2 regions of the Oceanibaculum nanhaiense genome follow, and region 2 is predicted to be linked to the other one. Evidence: riboswitches for the same ligand, from Rfam matches in the RefSeq annotation. Region 2 holds a riboswitch; the other holds the start of a gene.

Region 1 (4,411 bases), on a different contig from region 2:
CCGGAGCCTCGATGGGGGCGGGACCGGCGACAACCTCGGAGAATTTCTCGAAAAACTCGCCGGACAGTTTCTTCGCCGTCGAATCGATCAGGCGGGAACCGATCTGCGCCAGCTTGCCGCCGACATTGGCGGTGACCGTGTAATGCAGGATGGTTGCGTTGGGGCCATCCTCTTCCAGCCGCACCTTGGCGCCGCCTTTGGCGAAGCCGGCGGCGCCGCCCTTGCCCTCGCCGCTGATGGTATAGCTTTCGGGCGGGTTCAGCTCGGACAGCGTGACCTCGCCACCAAAGGTGGCACTGACCGGGCCGACCTTGGCCTTCACCTTGGCGCTGAACTTGTCATCGCCATGCTTTTCGATGGACTGGCAGCCGGGAATCGCCTGGCCCAGGATGTCCGGATTGTTCAGTGCCTCCCAGACCTTCTGGCGCGGTGCGGGAATACGTTGTTCGCCCGTGAGCTCCATGTCGCTCTCTCTCGCTATCGGCTTCGGCTGTGCCACCCCCGGCGCAGTGCGCCAGGGACGGCGTTTCGCCCGCAACCTTAGTCGAGCGTCCGGAGGGGGGCAAGCACGCCCCGGCCCCTATCCGGTGTGCGGCGGTATATTAGTAAGGCAGTTCCACCGCGTAGCTGGAGACCGGCTTGATCTCCCTGATCAGCTTGGCGTCGAACAGGAACCGGGCAAACCGGTCATAGCGCGCATTGTCCATCGCCGCCGGCCGATGGGCGAAGCGGGCCAGTGTGTCGAACCAGGCGCGGCGGTTCAGCTCGTCATCCAGTTCCGGCCGCTTGGCACGGAATGTGTCCCAGGTTTCCTGCGGATGGTTGATGAGATACTGCGTGCCCTTCTCGACGGCGGTCAGGAACCGGCGCAGGCGCGGATCGCTAATGCTGTCCCTGTGCGCGACATAGATCAGCTGGTCGAAGGGCGGTACGCCATGTTCCTCGATGAAGAAGGGACGGCCCTTCTTGCCGATGAGGTCCATCTGGGTCAGTTCGAAATTCCGGTAGGCGCCGACCACCGCATCGACCTTGCCGGAAGCCAGCGAGGGCGAGAGCGAGAAGTTCACGTTCACCAGCGTAATGTCGTCCAGCGTCAGCCCGACCGAGCGCAGCACCGCGCCGAGAACGGCTTCCTCCGTGCCGCTGACCGAGAAACCGACGGTCTTGCCCTTCAGGTCGGCAACGGTTTTGACCGGACCGTCGGCCAGGGTGAGGATCGTGGAGAGCGGCGTGGCCACCAGCGTGCCGATGCGCACCAGCGGCAGGCCCTGGTCGGCCTGCAGATGCAGCTGCGGCTGGTAGGAGATGGCAATCTCCGCGCGCTTCGCCGCGACCAGCTTCGGCGGGTCGTTCGGGTCGGCTGGTGCGATCAGCTCAATCTCCAGATTTTCATCGGCAAAATAACCCTGGTCGAGTGCCACGAACAGCGGCGCATGGTCGGGGTTTATGAACCAGTCGAGCAGCACCGTCAGCTTGTCGGCGGCATGGGCCTGCATCGGTAGCGCGACGATAGCTGCAAAAGCGAGCGAACGCAAAAGCTTGCGGATCATTCCTTATATCCTATCGAGGGTTATCTGAGGTCCGAATGATCGGTCTCCGGCTGCCAGTGCAGGATGCGCCGGCTGGCCAGGTCGATCGTGAAATAGAGGGTGATGGCCATCGCCGCCAGCACCAGCAGCGCGGCGAACATCAGGTCGATCTGCAGCCGGGCATTGGCGTGCAGCATCAGGTAACCGAGGCCGGCGCTGGACCCCACCCATTCGCCGACGACCGCGCCGATCGGGGCGACGGCGGCGGCGATGCGCAACCCGGCGGCAAGGCCGGGCAGGGCGGCCGGCACGCGCACCCGCCAGATCAGCCGCCAGCCATGGCAGCCCAGCGTGCGGGCGCTGTCGATCCAGGCCCGGTCGGTGCGGCGCAAGCCATCATGGAAGGCGGCGGTTACCGGGAAAAAGATGATGAGGGCCGCCATCGCCACCTTGGAGGCCAGGCCATAGCCCAGCCACAGCACCAGAATCGGCGCCAGCGCGAAGACCGGGATCGCCTGGCTGACCACCAGCACCGGCATCAGCCAGCGCCGGACCTCGCCGGACAGTGCCATAACCAGCGCCGTGGAGACGCCCAGCGACACGCCCAGCAGCAGCCCGACGACGATTTCCGTCAGGGTTACGCCAGCATGGGGCAGGATGATGTTGCCGCGCTGTATCAGGGCGTCATAGACATCGGCCGGGCCGGGCAGCAGGAAGGATTCGATGCCGGTCAGCGACACCAGCGCCTGCCAGGCCAGCAGCAGGCCGGCCAGCGTCACGGCGGGGCGGAACAGCATCCAGCCCAGGGCGCGCATATATCGGAAAAAGAGTGTGCCGTGCATGTCCTCTTCCCTACGCCCGTGCTAACGGGATCAGGTTCTTGGGGTCGTCGCATCCCCGCGTGGGAGGCGACCTCTCAGCCTTATGGCTCCCCCGAGGTCGGCGCGAACTATGGCACAGGCATTCCGTCATGCAAGGGGCGATCTGCGCATGCCACGATTGACCGCATGCGGTCGGCGACGTACCTGAAGCTCATGCTTGAAAAGCCGATCCTTCTGGGCAGCGACATCTACCGGCACTCGATCTATGGCCGGAAGCATCCGCTGTCGATCCCGCGCGTCGCGGCGGTGCTGGATATGATCCGGGCGCTGGGCTGGTTCGATGCGGGACGTTACCGTGCCGTCGAACCGGCGACGCGCGAACAGCTCGTCCGCTTCCACGCGCCCGATTATGTCGATGCGATCATCCGGGCGGAGGAAACACGGACCGTCCCGCCGGAGGATCAGGAGCGCTACAATATCGGGCGCAACGGCAACCCGGTCTTCGCCGAGATTTTCCGCCGGCCCGCCACCTCCTGCGCTGCCTCCATCCTGGCCGCCGGGCTGCTGAAGGAGGGCGGGGTGGTGCATAATCCGGCGGGCGGTACGCATCACGGCCGGCCCGACCGGGCCAGCGGATTCTGCTATTTCAACGATGCGGTCCTGGCGATCCTTACCTTTCTGGATCAAGGGCTTGAGCGCATTCTCTACATCGATCTCGACGCCCATCACGGCGACGGGGTGCAGGACGCCTTCCATGACGAGGAGAGGGTGCTGACGATCTCGATCCACGAGCAGGGTCGCTGGCCGCGCACCGGCGCTCTGGATGACCGGGCTGGTGGCATGGCGCGCAACATCCCGGTGCCCGAAGGCTTCAACGACGATGAACTGGCTTATCTGGTGGGCGAGGCGCTGCTGCCGACGGCGCAGCGCTTCCGGCCGCAGGCCATTGTGCTGCAATGCGGCTGCGACGGGCTGGAGGATGATCCGCAAAGCCGGCTGTCGCTGTCCAACCGGGCGATCTGGGGCGCCGTGGAGACGCTGCACCGGATGGCGCCGCGCGCCCTGGTGCTCGGCGGCGGCGGCTATAATCCCTGGGCGGTGGTGCGCTGCTGGGCCGGCATCTGGGGCGTGCTGAACGGCCACCCCCTGAACGGACAGGCTCTTGACGATCCGCTGCCAATGCCGGCGCAATCGCTGCTGCGGGAGATTGTCTGGAACCACAGCCGGGGGCGCACTCCGCCGGAACACTGGTTCACCACGCTGGCGGACGATCCGCGCCCCGGTCCGGTGCGGCCGGAAATCCGGGCGGCGGCCAGGGCAATTCTGGAGGATTAAGGTTTGGGAATGCGGAAATTATTCTCTCTGGTGCCGGCTCTGGCGCTGCTGCTGGCCTTCTGGACCGGCAATGCCACCGCGCAGGGGGCTGCAAGCTTCGAGCGCAGCGGCCTGATCATCGAAACGGCGCAGGGCCAGCAGCACCGGTTCGATATCGAACTGGCGGTGACACCGGCGCAGCAGGCGCAGGGGCTGATGTATCGCCAGCGGATGGCACCCGATGCCGGCATGCTGTTCCTCTATGACCGGCCGCAGAGTGTCGCCATGTGGATGAAGAACACGCTGATCCCGCTGGACATGCTCTTCATCGACACGAAGGGGCGGATCACCGGCATCGAGGAACGCACCGTGCCGTTCTCGACCCAGACCATCGAGTCGCCGGGCCTCGCCAGCGCCGTGCTGGAACTGAACGCCGGCACCACGGAGCGCCTCGGCATCCGCGTCGGCGACCGGCTGGTGCATCCGGCGTTTCAGTAAACCTACCGCTTGCCTTACCGCTTCCGGGCCAGCGTCAGCCCGTCGCCGATGGGGATCATCGCCGGGGTGACGCGCTCGTCCTTGGCGATCTTCGCGTTCAGCGCCCGGATGGCGAGCGTGTCCTCATCCTGCTTCGCCGAATTGATGACGGAGCCGCCCCACAGCACATTGTCCACGCCGATCAGCCCGCCGGGCCGCAGCAGGGTCAGGGCCGCCTCGTAATAGCGTTCGTAATTGCCCTTGTCGGCA
Region 2 (4,411 bases):
CCCATGCTGGCGACGGCGTCGGCGCCGGCCTTGATGCAGGGGCCGGCATTGTCGGCATCGATGCCGGCCAGCGCCACGATGGGAATTTGCAGCCGCGCGGCCGCCTTGCGCAGCCCCTCGATGCCCAGCGCCGGCCCATAGCCGGGCTTGCTGGCGCTGGCGAAGATCGGGCTCAGGGTCACATAGTCGGCCCCGGTATCCAGCGCCTTTTCTATCTCGTCCAGACTGTGCGCGGATTTGCCGATCAGGGCAGCCGGTCCCAGCGCGGCGCGGGCCGCCAGGGCGGAGCCGTCCGCCGGCAGGTGCAGCCCGGCCCTCAGCGCCTTCGCTGCCGCGACATCGCTGTTGATTGACAGGGTGGCGCCGCTGGCCGAGGTCAACGCCGATATCTGGCGCGCGAGATCCAGCAGCGCGTCCGGCGGCAGGTCCTTCTCGCGCAGCATGACCCAGCGGCAGCCCCCCTCCAGCGCTGCCGCCACGGTCTCGATCAGCGGGCGGGGGTTCTGCGTCCGGTCGGTGATCAGCAGCAGCGGCGCGGGAAGCGGCCTCAAGAGCCGATCATGCCGAGCTGCGGGCTCGACGCCTCGGCATAGCCCTTGCGCGGGATACGCCCGGCGCGGCGCGCGGCGCGGCCGGCGGCCACGGCGTCGCGCATGGCGGCCGCCATCAGCACCGGGTTGCGCGCCTTGGAGATGGCGGTGTTCAGCAGCACCGCGTCGGCGCCGATCTCCATCGCGCGGGCGGCGTCGGAGGCGGTGCCGATACCGGCATCGACGATTACCGGCACGGTGGAGCGGTTACACACCATCTCCAGATTATACGGGTTCACCAGCCCCATGCCGGAGCCGATGGGCGAGGCCAGCGGCATGACGGCGGCGCAGCCAACATCGGCCAGCTTCTGGCAGACCACCGGATCGTCGGTGCAGTAGGGCAGCACGATGAAGCCGTCCTTCACCAGCTCCTCCGCCGCCTCGACCAGCTGCGCGACGTCGGGGTACAGTGTCTCGCGGTCGCCGATCAGTTCCAGCTTCACCCAGTCGGTGCCGACCGCTTCGCGCCCCAGCTGCGCGGTCAGCACGGCGTCGCGTACGGTGCCGCAACCCGCCGTGTTGGGCAGCAGGTGGCAGCGGTCCTTCAGCACGTCCCACAGATTTTCGGCATGGGATTCGGTGCTGACCCGGCGGATCGACACGGTGACGATCTCCGCCGCGCTGGCCGTCAGCGCATCCAGCATGACCTGGCGGTTGGGGTAGCCCGCCGTGCCGATCAGCAGGCGAGAACCGAAGCTCTTGCCAGCCAGCGTGAAGGGGTCTTTCGCGGCGTTCTGTATAGCGTTCATGCTCTCACCCGCCCTGGAAGGGCTGTACGATCTCTATATCATCATTGGCGCTGACCGGAGTCGCCGCCCAGTCGCTGCGTTTCACGACCTTCTGGTTCGCCGCCACGGCGATGCCGGGCCGGCTGGCATCGATGCCCCGCTCGGCCAGCAGGGCGGCGATGGTCGTTGCCATCGTGCCGTAAGCTTTACCGTTCAGGCGGATCGGAACAACGGTCTTGCTGTCGCTCATCGCACTCATACTCATTCTGCGGCAATCTCGGACGTTGCCGCTGACTTAGCGGCGAAGCGCGCCAGCGTAAAGGGGGCGGCTTCGGAAAGTGTCCTGCCGGTCAGGATCTGCCGGGCGATGGCGTCGGCGGTGATCGGCGCCAGCAGGATGCCGTTGCGGTGGTGGCCGGTCGCCACCAGCAGCCCGTCGAGCCCGCTCTCGCCCAGGATCGGCGCGTCGTCGCGGCTGGTCGGGCGGAACCCCACCCACATCTCCTCGATCGGCAGTTCCTCAATGGCGGGGACCGCCCGCCAGGCGGCGTCCAGCAGCGCCAGCACGCCACCCGCCGTCATGTGCGGGTCATAGCCCTTTTCCTCGACGGTGGCGCCGACGATCAGGCGGCCATCGGCGCGCGGCACCAGATAGATTTTCGGTGCCCACAATACGGATGTGGCCAGCGGCGCTTTCGGGTCCATGCGCAGGCTCAGCATCTGGCCTTTCACCGGGCGCACCGGCGGCAGCGCGATGTCGGGCAGGCCGGGGATGTCGCGCGACCAGGAGCCGGCGGCCAGCACCACGATATCGGCCCTGTGGAGATTGTCGCCGATCCTAACGCCGACAGCGCGGCCGGCCTCGGTCTCGATGCCGGTGACCGGGCTGTTCTCGTGCAGCACCCCGCCTGCCTTCGCGAAGGCCGCCTGCAGTGCCGCGGCCAGCTTGCGGTTCTCGACCTGATGGTCATCGGGCGCCCAGACGGCACCGGTGATGCCGGGCCGCAGATAGGGCTCGCGCTTCCGGGCCTCGGCGCCGCTCAGCCAGTCGACGGCGAGGCCAAGGTCGCGCTGGAATTCGTAGGTGAAGCGCAGCTGCTCCGCCTCGTCGCGATTGGTGGCGGCGACCAGCGTGCCGGTCTCGCGATATTCGACATCGATGCCCGACGCCGCGTTCAGCTCGGCGGCGAAGCCGGGCCACAGCTTCTGGCTGGCCAGCGTCAGCGGCAGCAGGGATTCCTCGCCGGGCTCGGTTTCGGCATTGGCGGCCAGCATGCCGGCGGCGGCCCAGCTGGCGCCGCGCCCGGCCTGGCCGCGCTCGAACACGGAAACGCGGCAACCGGCCTGAGCCAGCCGCCAGCCGATGCCAAGGCCGCAGACGCCGGCACCGATGATGGCGACGGATGGTTTGCCGGGTAGTTTAGGTGACATGGTAACGCTCCCTTCGCTGGCATGATCCAGATCAGGTTCAATGGGTATGTTCTCAGCCGGATCGGCTCATCCCGCCCCGGCACCCCAGCTACACTATGCCATGTAATGGTTCTGCCATGAAATGCAACGGCGGGGCCGGAGCCCCGCCGTTTTCACATGCTCCGTATAGAGGTCGCACTGATCAGGGCAATGGCAGGCGGATGGTGGCGATGGTGCCCTGGCCGGGGGCGCTGGTCAGGGTGAATTCGCCGCCATGTAGTTCGACCAGCCGGCGGGCGAGCGGCAGGCCGATGCCGATGCCGTCATGCTGCCGCACCATCGCGTTGTCGAACTGCACGAAGGGGGTCATCGCTTCGGCCAGCCGGTCCTCCGGGATGCCGGGGCCGGTATCGGCGATGCGGATCGCCAGCCAGTGCGATTCCTCGATGTCGGCGGAAAGTGTGATCTGCCCGCCGGCCGGGGTGTGGCGCAGCGCGTTGGATAGCAGTTGGTCCAGAATCTGCTGCAGGCGGGCGCAGTCACACAGCAGCCGGGGCAGGTTCTCCGCGACCCTGGAGGTCAGTGTCACCCCGCGTTGCGCGGCTGCCGCGCCATGGCTTTGCAGGCAATCCGCCAGCGTCTCCCGGACATCGACATCGGTTTTGACGAGCGTCAGCATGCCGGCCTCGGCCTGCGAGACATCGAGAATCTTGGTGATGATCTGCAGCGCGCGGGTGCCGCTGTCGTGGATGTCGTTGATGTAATCCTTGTGCTTCGGGTTGCCGATCGGCCCCAGCACCTCGCTGCGCAGCATGTCGGAAAAGCCGATCACGGCGTTCATCGGCGTGCGCAGATGGTGGCTGAGCTGCGCCAGGGTCTGCCATTTATTGTGTTGCGCCAGCGCCAGTTCCTGGCGGGTGGCTTCCAGCCTCCGGTGTTCCCGGTCCAGTTCGTTTTCCAGCCGCAGCGTCTGGAGCAGCCGGCGGCTGTAGAACACCGAGATCACCGCCAGCATGATGGCGTAAAAAAGCACCTGCCCGCCCATCGCCAGATAGACCGGTTGCTTCAGCAGCAGCAGGCAGGCGGCAAGCGGCAGGGTGGCGCCCAGCAGATAGCCCAGATAGGCCGGCTGATACCAGCACAGGGCGGTGATGGCGCCGGCGGTCATGCCGGCGATCATGAAGCCGGCGAAGGCGAAATCCTCGACGCCGCCAACCGGCAGCAGCAGCACCGGCAGGCAGCCCCAGCTGAGGCCGCTCAGCACCGCGCCCGCGGTGAAGACATGCAGTTTCCGGCGGGCCGGCCAGGCTGATTTGCGCAGCCAGTGCGACAGCAAAAGCCGTGAGATGGCAAGGGCCGTCATGCCGGCGATCCAGGCCAGTTCGGTCGCCGCCGGCAGCGTATCCCACAACACGAAGAGGGAGAGCAGGGCGACGACGAGGTTGGTGAGGATCGTCGCCCGATTCCGCAACAGCCCGTCCGCCTGCTGCGGGGCGATATCCGGCACCGTTTCGTGGCTAAACAACTGATGCGTTCCTCGGGGCTGTCGCGTCGCGTTTGTCGGCGGGTAAGGCCTATGGAAATTAAAAGGTAATCATTGAGGGTTTGTTAAAACGCCCGCACGGCAGCAGCGGGGCCGAAGCCCCGCTGTTTATTAATCCCATCGAAATCGGCCTGCCTCAA

Evidence for each region. Region 2 has a riboswitch for thiamine pyrophosphate ahead of thiO (glycine oxidase ThiO). Riboswitches for the same ligand answer to the same signal wherever they lie in the genome.
Region 1: linked by a shared signal. The riboswitch ahead of BKM74_RS14875 (ABC transporter permease) and the one ahead of thiO (glycine oxidase ThiO) in region 2 are both predicted to bind thiamine pyrophosphate.

Annotation. Positions count from the first base shown of each region.
Region 1 is NZ_MPOB01000009.1:33,456-37,866, forward strand. Features, by position in the region: gene BKM74_RS14865 (CoxG family protein) at 1-463, opposite strand, end outside; gene BKM74_RS14870 (ABC transporter substrate-binding protein) at 603-1,550, opposite strand; gene BKM74_RS14875 (ABC transporter permease) at 1,571-2,371, opposite strand; TPP riboswitch at 2,361-2,474, opposite strand; gene BKM74_RS14880 (acetoin utilization protein AcuC) at 2,537-3,685, shown strand; gene BKM74_RS14885 (DUF192 domain-containing protein) at 3,695-4,162, shown strand; gene BKM74_RS14890 (class I SAM-dependent methyltransferase) at 4,177-4,411, opposite strand, start outside.
Region 2 is NZ_MPOB01000002.1:360,883-365,293, forward strand. Features, by position in the region: gene BKM74_RS04820 (thiamine phosphate synthase) at 1-551, opposite strand, end outside; gene thiG (thiazole synthase) at 548-1,339, opposite strand; gene thiS (sulfur carrier protein ThiS) at 1,344-1,568, opposite strand; gene thiO (glycine oxidase ThiO) at 1,580-2,749, opposite strand; TPP riboswitch at 2,739-2,846, opposite strand; gene BKM74_RS04840 (sensor histidine kinase) at 2,931-4,253, opposite strand; gene BKM74_RS04845 (methyl-accepting chemotaxis protein) at 4,408-4,411, opposite strand, start outside.